One region of the Actinoplanes sp. NPDC004185 genome, then DNA from elsewhere that is predicted to be linked to it. Evidence: riboswitches for the same ligand, from Rfam matches in the RefSeq annotation. Region 1 holds a riboswitch; the other holds the start of a gene.

Evidence for each region. A riboswitch is a leader RNA that binds a small molecule or an ion and turns the genes downstream of it on or off. The one in region 1 is predicted to bind cyclic di-AMP.
Region 2: linked by a shared signal. The riboswitch ahead of ACWEOZ_RS03375 (coiled-coil domain-containing protein) and the one ahead of ACWEOZ_RS19255 (C40 family peptidase) in region 1 are both predicted to bind cyclic di-AMP.

Annotation. Positions count from the first base shown of each region.
Region 1 covers NZ_JBSGFR010000017.1:95,215-100,598, forward strand. Annotated here, with positions in the region: gene ACWEOZ_RS19235 (penicillin-binding transpeptidase domain-containing protein) at 1-103, opposite strand, end outside; gene ACWEOZ_RS19240 (FtsB family cell division protein) at 107-718, opposite strand; gene rsmH (16S rRNA (cytosine(1402)-N(4))-methyltransferase RsmH) at 727-1,785, opposite strand; gene mraZ (division/cell wall cluster transcriptional repressor MraZ) at 2,037-2,468, opposite strand; gene ACWEOZ_RS19255 (C40 family peptidase) at 2,928-3,584, opposite strand; cyclic di-AMP (ydaO/yuaA leader) riboswitch at 3,765-3,885, opposite strand; gene ACWEOZ_RS19260 (Mur ligase family protein) at 4,388-5,384, shown strand, end outside.
Region 2 covers NZ_JBSGFR010000002.1:263,860-269,243, reverse strand. Annotated here, with positions in the region: gene ACWEOZ_RS03390 (ABC transporter permease) at 1-745, shown strand, start outside; gene ACWEOZ_RS03385 (ABC transporter ATP-binding protein) at 750-1,526, shown strand; gene ACWEOZ_RS03380 (coiled-coil domain-containing protein) at 1,545-2,627, opposite strand; cyclic di-AMP (ydaO/yuaA leader) riboswitch at 2,625-2,774, opposite strand; cyclic di-AMP (ydaO/yuaA leader) riboswitch at 3,052-3,187, shown strand; gene ACWEOZ_RS03375 (coiled-coil domain-containing protein) at 3,193-4,209, shown strand; gene ACWEOZ_RS03370 (glycoside hydrolase family 65 protein) at 4,273-5,384, opposite strand, start outside.

The sequences.
Region 1 (5,384 bases):
GGTCGTCCTCACGCCCGGAGCCGTCGGCCGGCGGCAGGTCAGCAGAAGCGCCGCGCCGGGGCTCCTGGCCCCGGCGCGGTGTCCCGTCGGCGCGGGGCGGCATGCGTTACCGCCCGGTCGCCGAGGTGGCGGATTCCTGCGCGGTCACGGCCACCTCGCCGCTGCCCGGCTTCGGCACCCCGAAGACCTTGCCGTCGGGCAGCCGGATGTACGCCGGGTTGTCGGCCTTGACCAGGCCCAGCCGGCGGGCGGCGGCGTCCAGGCTGCCCGGGCTGTTGTTGGCGGCGATCTCGTTCTCCAGCTCCTGCTGCTGGGTGTCCAGCTTGGCCTGCTGCTTCTGCAGCGTGTCGATCCGGAACGAGTTCTCCGCCGTCTTGGTGTTGATCAGCAGGATCCCGAGCACCCCGGCCACGACGACCGCCACCACGAGCGCGATGAACGGCGCCCGCGGAGCGTTGATCGGCGCGGGCGGCGCCACCCGCAGGCGCGGGGTCGTGATCGGGTCACGCTGCTGCTCGGCGTTGAGCTTGAGGGCGGTGGCACCCTGAACGGCGCCACTCTGGACAGCGCTGTCCCGGTTGGTACCGGCCGTCGGGTTGCGGCGTGCCCCCCGGACGCCTCCGCCCGTGGTCGTACCGGTCGTCTTGCCCGCCGGCGTGCGCCGGCCCTTGCCACCCTGCTCCGTGGTCCGGCCCCCCGACCGCGGCGCAGTGGTCATGCGCTCGCTCAATGCCCCTCCCCCTCCTGGCGTTCCCCCGGGCGTAACCGCCCTTGTCCCCCGTGCGTTGTAGACAGTCGGGACCGTTCGCGGGCGGTCCCGGCCGTCTGGTCGTGCTGGTCGATCCGTTCCACCGCGCGCAGCTTCACCGAAGCCGCCCGCGGGTTCTCCGCCACCTCCGCCGCGCTGGGCAGCTCCGACCCGCGGGTCAGGAGCCGCACCGAAGGGCCCGTTCCGGGCAGTTCGACCGGCAGGTCGATCGGCCCGGTGCTGCGCGCCCTCGCGGCGAAGGCGCGCTTGACGATCCGGTCCTCCAACGATTGATACGACATCACCACAAGGCGCCCCTTCGGGGCCAAGCTGTCCAATGCCGCGGGAACCGCCGCCTCGACCGCGGCGAGTTCCGCATTTACCTCAATACGTAGCGCCTGAAACGTTCTTTTCGCGGGATTTCCACCCGTTCGCCGCGCGGCGGCCGGAATGGCGTCCCGGACCAGGTCCGCGAGGCGGGACGACGAGACGATCCGGCCCTTCGCCCGCTCCTTGACGATCGCCGAGACGACCCGGGTGGCGAACTTCTCCTCGCCGTACACCCGCAGGATGCGGACGAGCTCGCCCGGCTCGTAGCCGTTGACGACCTCCTCCGCGGTGATCCCCCGCGACTGGTCCATCCGCATGTCCAGCGGCGCGTCCCGGGCGTAGGCGAACCCACGGTCCGGCTCGTCCAGCTGCAGCGACGAGACACCGAGGTCGAACAGGCCACTGTGGAAGTGCTGGTGACCGAGGTCGGCCAGCACCGCCGGCAGCTCGTCGTAGACCGCGTGCACGAAGTGGGTCCGGTCCGCGAACCGTGCCAGCCGCTGCCGGGAGTGCGCGAGTGCCTCGGTGTCCCGGTCGAGTCCGATCAGGACCACGTCCGGGTGCCGTTCCAGCACGGCCTCGGCGTGCCCGCCCAGGCCCAGGGTGAAGTCCACGTGCACCGCACCCGGCAGCGCGAGCGCGGGGGCGAGCAACTCGAGGCAGCGCTCGAGCAAGACCGGCACGTGTGTGCCGCGAAGCTCGCCCATCCTGACCCCCATTGCCTGCTCTTTCCGCGCTCACCCGGTCCGACCCGCACCGATTCCCGGTGCCGGCACCACCCGGTCGTCCGTCCGTACCGCCAGATCCCCATCCGCTCGTGCCCGTTGCCATCGGGCGCGCCCGACCGGACACACGCCTGGCACCGGGGAAGAGGCGCCAGGAGCGGGAGCGGCTGGAGATCTCGCAGTACGGCGGCAGTGACGTCCGGGCCGTTTCACTGGCCCACAGGTGCCACGCCTCACAATCCGCCGGGCAGCACCCCCTCCTCGATGTCGGCGAAGTCGTCCTCGCTCGCCGAGAGGTACTGCTCCCAGGACTGCTTGTCCCAGATCTCCACCCGCGTGCTCGCGCCGATCACCACGAGCTCGCGGTTCAGCGCCGCATACTCCCGAAGATGTGCCGGGATGGTGACCCGGCCCTGCTTGTCGGGGATCTCGTCGTGCGCACTGGCGAAGAACACCCGGCTGTAGGCCCGGGCGGCCTTGTGGGTGACCGGCTGTTCGCGCAGCTGGTCGGCGATCCGCTGGAACTCCGGCATCGGGAAGACGTACAGGCAACGCTCCTGCCCCTTGGTGATCACGACACCTCCCGCCAACTCGTCGCGGAACTTCGCCGGAAGGATCAGTCGGCCCTTGTCGTCCAGGCGCGGGGTGTGCGTGCCGAGGAACATCGGCCCAACCCCCCTGCCCCGGGCGCCGCCGCAGAGCCAGCTCTGTGCGGATCACCTGTCGTCTGGGCCGGCAAATCCCCTCGGATTCAGCTCCTCCTCAGGCCCTGCCACTGCGCTCCACTCTACTCCACTTCCCTCCACTCGCAACCAGAATGACGGCTTCCGCGAAGCCGATTCGCGGATGTATCCGCACGTCAGAGCCGGTGGAGTGGAAGTGGAGGGCCGGGCGGGCCGCGCCATGGTCCACTTTCCGACATGCCGCCCACCCGGGCATGAAAGTCCCCCGAATTCGGGCGTTCGGGAAGGCCCGGCTGCCCTTCGGCACCCCATCGGGGAGGAAAGTGGAGGAGAAAAGGGAGCGGACATGACAGTGGGGCGCGACCCGTACCGGGTCGCGCCCCACTGAACTGTCGTACTGCTTTTACCAGGTGCTGTCGTGACCGTACCGCTGAGCCGAACTCAGACGAGGCGGCGCACGACGTAGTTCTTGCCGTAGATCTTCTGCTTCTTGACCTTGTCACCGGTGTGCGGCGCAGCCCACATGTAGCCGCCGCCCGCGTAGATGGCGACGTGGGTGCCGTACGAGCCGGAGCGGAAGACCAGGAGGTCGCCGGCCTTCTTGTTGCCCTTACTGACCGACTTGCCGGACTTCTGCTGCGAGTTGGCCTTGTGCGGCAGCTTCTTGCCGGCGGCCTTGCGGTAGACGTACATCGTGTAGCCGGAGCAGTCGAATCGGCTGGGGCCCGACGCGCCGAACTTGTACCGCTTGCCCTTGTGCTTCTTGGCCTCGGCCAGAATCTTGGCCCCACTGGCCTTGACGGTGATCCGGGTCGACGGCGTGGCGACCGACTTGTAGCCCTTGGTGCCGGCGAACAGGGTGCGGTAGTACGCCGACGTCGAGGGCTTGCTCCAGAACGACACCGCGCCCTTGGAGTTGACCGACTTCGTCTGATAGGTCTTCCACGCCTTGCCGGCCTTGGACCTGATCTGGAGCCGGACCCGGCCACCGGTGACGGCCTTGCCGGTCTTCGGGTCGATCAGCTTGGTGGTCACCTTGACCGTGGAGCCCCAGCCGATCGACTTCCTGCTGTACGAGGTCTTCGCCTTGGGCTTCACTGTCGCCGCCGCAGCCGCGGTGACGGGAGCGGGAGCGGCGGTTGCCGGTGCGGTGGCGACCAACTGGCTGGCACCGAGGCAGAGACCCAGAGACAGAGCGACGGGACCGGCGCCAGTGGTACGACGACGCCGGTGCGAGGTGCTTTCGTGCACGGTAGAGAGATCCCTCCGGCACGCCTGCGAGGTTAGCTGTCGGGTTCGGGCGGGAAGGTTGCCCGGCCACCGCTGGTGGCTTCACCCCAAGGTCCCGGTGGTACGCCGCGAGTGGCGCGTACCCCGTGGACCGAATCTGGGTCCCCCGTCCCTGCCCCCGTATGCCTGTGTTGTCGTTCGCGTTCCTGTGGTCGCGCCGCTCGGACCGGGGCAGGGCTCGGCGTGGTCCGGTGCGGTGCGAGCGGCGAGCGGGCGCTCACCGGCTCACCCTTGCTACCCGATTTCCGTCCGGACTGCAGGGCTACGGCTCGCTACTCTCCGTACTTGGCATAGAAAACGGTGTCCGGTTTGTGACCTCCGCGTGACAAATGCCAGTGCACCTTGTGATGAGGCGATCACTTTCGGTCGAAGGTTACGGGTGAAACACAACACATAAAAAGCCCCACCGAGGTCGATCATGGGCCGGACCGAGGTCGGGAGAATGTGACCGTAAACGCCCCCACCGGCGCAAACTCGGCGACAGGCGACGTAGTGGAGATCATCCGTTCGGCCGATGGGGTGGCCCGGCGGCGGACACCCCCGGACGGACCCCGGGGCCACTCGACGTAGTGTCCGTTTCCGGTACCCTCGTCGCCGTGACGGACGGGAAGATGCCCCTACGGGCCAAGGTCGCGACCTCCGTGTCGCGAACCGCTGCGGCGCTCTCACGGGCGGCCGGCCGCGGCGACGGCTCGGTGATCGGCGGGTGGATCGGTCTCAAGATCGATCCCGACCTGCTGAAGAACCTCGCCGCCGGTCGCGCGATCGCGCTGGTCTCGGGCACCAACGGCAAGACGACCACGACCCGGTTCACCGCGGCCGCCCTCGGCGTACTGGGCCCGGTCGCCACCAACTCCTTCGGTGCCAACATGCCCACCGGGCACACCTCGGCCCTGGCCAAGGCCGGTGCCACCCCGTTCGCGGTGCTCGAGGTCGACGAGCACTACCTGGCCCGGGTCATCGACGAGACCACCCCGCGGGTGGTGGCCCTGCTCAACCTCTCGCGCGACCAGCTCGACCGGGCCAAGGAAGTCGCCATGATGGCCCAGATGTGGCGGACCGCCCTGGCCGCCCACCCCGACGTGCACGTGGTCGCCAACGCCGACGACCCGATGGTGGTCTGGGCGGCGGTCAACACCGCGCACGTCGTCTGGTTCAGCGCCGGCCAGCGCTGGCACGACGACTCGTTCGTCTGCCCGGAGTGCGGCTCGCCGATCGAACGCGCCAACGGCGACTGGCGCTGCACCGGGTGCCCGCTGCGCCGCCCGCAGGCCCAGTGGACCGTCGAGGACGACGGCGTCATCGACCCCCGCGGCGACTGGCACCTGGTCAAGCTCCAGCTGCCCGGGCACGTCAACCTGGGCAACGCCGCCACCGCGCTGGCCGTGGCCGCCGAGTTCGGCGTCCGCCCGATAGAGGCCGTCCCCCGGCTGGCCGGCGTCGCCTCGGTGGCGGGCCGCTACGCCCAGGTCGAACGCGACGGCCGCAACATCCGGCTGCTGCTGGCCAAGAACCCGGCCAGCTGGCTCGAGGCGTTCGACATGGCCGAGGTGGCCCCCACCCTGCTGTCGATCAACGCCCGCGACCCCGACGGCTTCGACACGTCCT
Region 2 (5,384 bases), on a different contig from region 1:
CAACGCCAAGGTCTCCTCGGCGCTCGGCAAGACCCGGCTCGGTGTCTTCTGGCAGGTGCTGACGCCGCTGATCAACGCGTCTGTCTACTACCTGATCTTCGGTGTCATCCTGAACACGAAGAGCGGCGTCGACAACTTCGTCGCGTACCTGTGCACCGGCGTGTTCATCTTCGGCTTCACCCAGTCGACCGTGTCGGCGGGCATCCAGGCGATCAGCGGCAACCTCGGGCTGATCCGGGCGCTGCACTTCCCGAGAGCGAGCCTGCCCCTGGCCATCACCATGGTCGAGGTCCGCAACACCATCGCCTCGCTGGCCGTGCTGATGGTCATCGTGGTCGCCTTCGGCGAGCCGATCACCCTGGAATGGTTGCTCATCCTGCCGATCTTCCTGATCCAGGCCGTGTTCAACGCCGGACTGGCGCTGGCCGGCGCCCGGCTCGGCAGCAAGTTCCCGGACGTCCGGAATCTCATCCCGTTCGTCATGCGGATGTGGTTCTACATGTCGGCGGTGCTCTACCCGGTCACCCGCTTCACCGACCACCTCAGCGGCTGGAAGCTGCACCTGGTCGAGGCCAACCCGATGCTGGTGTTCATCGACCTCATGCGGCACGCGCTGATGGAGGACGTGCCGCTCGCGGCGAGTCCCATGTTGATGTGGCTCGAGGCGATCGGCTGGACGCTCGTGGTGGGCACCGGGGGTTACGTCTACTTCTGGCGCGGAGAGAAGGGCTACGGCCGTGGCTGACAACATGACCGGCAGCGACCGGCGCGATCCGACGGTCATCGTCGACAACGCCCACGTGGTCTACCGGATCCAGCAGTCGGCGAGCCCGGGCAGCGGCAGCCCGCTCGCCAGCTTCAAGCGGCTCGTCACCCGCACCAAGCCGGCGACCATGCGCGAGGTGCACGCCATCAAGGGTGTGAGCTTCGTCGCGTACAAGGGTGAGGCCGTCGGCCTGATCGGCACCAACGGATCGGGCAAGTCCACGCTGCTGCGGGCGATCGCCGGGCTGCTCCCGGTCGAGCGCGGGGCGATCTACGCGGCCGGCCAGCCGTCCCTGCTCGGCGTCAGCGCCGCCCTGATGAACGACCTGCCGGGTGAGCGCAACGTGGTCCTGGGCTGCCTGGCCATGGGCATGTCCCCGGCCGAGGTCAAGAGCAAGACCCAGGACATCATCGACTTCTCCGGCATCAACGAGCGCGGTGACTTCAGCTCGCTGCCGATGCGGACGTACTCGTCCGGCATGGGGGCCCGGTTGCGGTTCGCCATCGCGGCCGCCAAGCAGCACGACGTGCTGCTCATCGACGAGGCGCTGGCCACCGGTGACGCGAAGTTCCGCCGGCGCAGCGAGCAGCGGGTCCGCGATCTGCGCGCGCAGGCCGGCACCGTCTTCCTGGTGAGCCACAGCGAGCAGTCGATCCGCGACACCTGCGAGCGGGCCATCTGGCTGGAGTCGGGCCTGATCCGCGCCGACGGCCCGACCGACGACGTGCTGAAGGAGTACGAGGCCTACGTCAAGCGGTAGGCCCCGCACCCCCTGGAGTCAGCGCATCGACATGTGCACGTGGTTGGTGTGATCGCTCGACGGGTCGCCGCCGGCACCGGAGTACGACTTCCAGCCGCTGCTGGGCAGCCAGATCCGCCGGTACCAGATGACGTAGAGGATCCCGAGCCGGCTTGCGTTGTGGATGAAGTAGTTCGCCAGCCGGTTGCCGTAGTCCTTGCTGGCCCCGGTCGCGTCGCCGCCGAAGCCGCCCTTGTCGGCCGCCCAGTCGCAGGCCCGGCCCTTCGGGTGTTCACCGCTGTTCTGGTGGCGGAAGCAGGCGATGAAGTGGTTGAAACCGTCCTTCTTCGCCTCCTGCATCGCGTGCAGGGTGCGCGGCGTGATGCAGCCGGTCGTGGTCGGGTCGTTGACGCTGCACGACTCGTCCGGCAGTGAGCCGTCGGAGTTGCGCGGTGCGGCCGCGGCCAGTGAGCTGCTGCCACCACCGCTGGAGGAACCGCCACCGGACGACGAGGAGTCGCTCGTCCCGTTGGCGGCATTGGCGGCCTTCAGCGCGGACTCGGCCTGGTTCTTGCGCTTGGCCATGACGGTGAGCTGGCGCTGCTGATCGCGGACGGCGGTGTCGATCGCCGTCTTGGCCTGCGCCTGCTGGTCCCGGCTGTCCTTCAGGTCACGCACCGCGCGGTCCTGCTTGACGGCGATGGTCTCCAGGGTCTGGGCGCGGTCCAGCATGCTGCCGGTGGAGTCGGCGGTGATCATCGCCGTCATCGGCCCGAGCCGCCCGGTGCGGTACGCCCGCTGGACGATCTCGTCCAGCGCCGCCTGCTTGGGGCCGAGCTGGGTGTCGAGCTCCTTGAGCTTGGCGGACAGCTCCTGCTGGCGCTTCTTGGAGCGGTCCAGCGCCTCCTTGGCCTCGACGAAGCCCTTGGACGCCGCCTCGAGCTGCTTGATGAGGGACTTCGAACCGCCCTCGCCGTCGTCGCCCGAGTCGCCCGGCGCGGCGAAGGGTCGGGGTGCGGCGGAGGCGGAGGTCGGGGCGGCGAGCGCCAGCCCCGAGGTGGCGACGAGGACCGCGAGGACGGTCGCTAATCGCCGGCGGACAGGGTTGAACCTCACGGACATTCCTTCCGTCGGCCGCCGACCGAGTTAGCTGACGGGTTCGGGACGGAAGCGATCCCTACCGATCGCGCGGGGGTGCGCGGATCGGATTCACCCCATTACTCGAGTGGTTCCCCGGCTCGCCGTGCGGCGATTAGGCGGCGGTCTGCGCTGAGACCGTGACGAACACTACCCAGCAATGCTAGGAATCGACAGTCGTCACACCGAGCGCAATCGATCGTGCACACAAGGTGAGGGACGGCGGAAAGAATGCAACGACTCACATTAATGCGTCGTTACGGGCTATGACCTGCGTCATTTCATTGATCGGTGACGGAAAGTCGTTGCCCGGTAACCCTTTTGCCGTTCGCGGCAGCACTGCCAGTTCGGGCGTTGTCAGGTAAGCTGGCCGCCGGTCACTGCCAGAAGGCGCTGCCCCCAAGGCGCCGGCAGCCCACCATCTAATCGTCGCAAGATGAGCCGGGGAACCACAGAACTACCGGGGTGAATCCACGAGTCAGTGGTAGGGATCGCTTCCGTCCCGAACCCGTCAGCTAACCCGGCCGGTGGTCACGCGGAAGGATTCTGAATGACGGCAAGACCCCGCCGGTGGCTGATCCTCGCCCTGGCACCGCTCGCCGCGGTCACGATGATGCTCGTGCCCGCATCCCCGGCGAACGCCGGTCCGGACGGCACCAACTCCACCGCCGACGACGGCGACGACAACCCGATGCTGAACGACGTGCTGGACTCCACCGGCCGGCGTTATCTGGCGGCGAAGTCGGCCGTTGCCAAGTCGACCAAGACCCAGCTCGGTCTGGCCCTGAAGGTCAAGAACGCCGAGGCGAAGCGCGACCTGCTGCTGCCCGAGGTGGGCGCGGTCGCCGCTCAGCAGTACCGCACCGGCGGCATCTCGACCATGGGCTTCCTGCTCAACACCAGCAGCCCGGACGGCTTCCTCAAGAAAGCGGTCTCCCTGGAGGAGATCAACGCCCTCAACGACGGCAAACTGCGCGAGCTGGACCAGGCCATCGACGAGGTGACCGCCAACAAGACGCGCCTGGACCAGGAGGTCAAGGCGCAGAAGCAGAACCTCGCGCTGATGGAGAAGCAGAAGGAGTCGGCCGAGAAGGCGCTGGCCCAGGTCGGCGGCACGTCGGTCACCGGTGGCTTCGTGGACGTCAAGTCCAAGATCGCCGCGCCCGCACCGCGCAACTCCGACGGCGAGTTCGGCCCGGAGTCCTGCAACGTCGACGACCCGACCACGGGCGGCTGCATCACCGCGCGGACCTTCCACATGTACAAGGAAGTGAAGAAGGCGAAGTTCAACCGGTTCGTCGGTTGTCACCGCAACGGCGGTCCGTTCGAGCATCCCAAGGGCCGTGCCTGCGACTGGTCCCTGCAGAAGAGCGGCTTCTCACCCTGGCACAACCAGGACACCCGGGAGTACGGCAACAACCTGATGGCCTTCCTGGTGCGCAACGCCGACCGGCTCGGCATCCTCTACGTCATCTGGAACAAACAGATCTGGTTCCCGGCCACGGGCTGGAAGACGTACCACGGCCCCAGTGACCACACGGACCACGTACACGTCTCGATGCTTTAGCGCGGTGAGCGCAGAGAAGCCCCCGTCCTCCTCGCGGAGGACGGGGGCTTCTTCGTGGCAGGATCAGACGCCGGTGGCCCGGCGCACCGGGGCCCGACCGGCCGGCTGGCTGGGCGCGGGTCCCGTCGGCGGCGCCGGCGGGATCGGCAGCACGACCGGCTTCACCTGGGTGATGGTGACCTCCTTGCCGTGGTGCAGCAGGTCCAGACGCGCCGACCCACCGCCGTTGCGCAGCGAGTAGGTCACCTCGTCGGCGGTGACCTCCACCCGCAGCCGCAGGCCACGCCAGAGCAGCGAGAACTCCAGCGCGTTGATCCGGCTCGGCAGCCGGGGCGCGAAGGAGAGCTGCCCGTTGAAGTCACGCATGCCGCCCAGGCCCGCCACCAGGGCGATCCAGGAACCGGCCAGGGATGCCACGTGCACGCCGTCCCGGGCGTTCTGGTGCAGGTCGTGCAGGTCCATCAGGGCGGCCTCGCCCAGGTAGTCGTGGGCCAGCTCCAGGAAGCCCACCTCGGCGGCCATGACGGCCTGGATGCAGGCCGACAGCGACGAGTCCCGCACGGTACGGGCGTCGTAGTACGCGAAGTTGCGCGCCTTCTCCTCCGGGGTGAAGGCATCACCTCGCAGGTACATCGCCATGACCAGGTCGGCCTGCTTGACCACCTGCTTGCGGTACAGGTCGAAGTACGGGTAGTTCAGCAGCAGCGGGTACGCCTCGGGCGGGGTGTTGTCGAAGTCCCACTCCGCCAGCCGGGTGAAGCCCTCCGACTGCTGGTGCACGCCGAGCTCCCGGTCGTACGGGATGTGCACGGAAGCCGCCGCGTCCCGCCACGACGCCGACTCCTCGTCGTCCACGCCCAGCTTGCGGGCGAGCTCCGGGTGCCGCTTGGCCGCGTCCGCCGCGGCGAACATGTTCTGCTGCGCCATCAGGTTGGTGTAGACGTTGTCGTCGACCACGGCCGTGTACTCGTCCGGACCGGTGACGCCGTCGATGTGGAAGCGGCCGTGCCGGTCGTGATGCCCGAGCGAGCGCCACAGCCGGGCGGTCTCGACGAGCAGCTCCAGGCCGTAGTCGCGTTCGAATTCGAAGTCGCCCGTCGCCGAGACGTAGCGCCGCACGGCGTCGGCGATGTCCGCTCCGATGTGGAACCCGGCGGTGCCGGCCGGCCAGTACG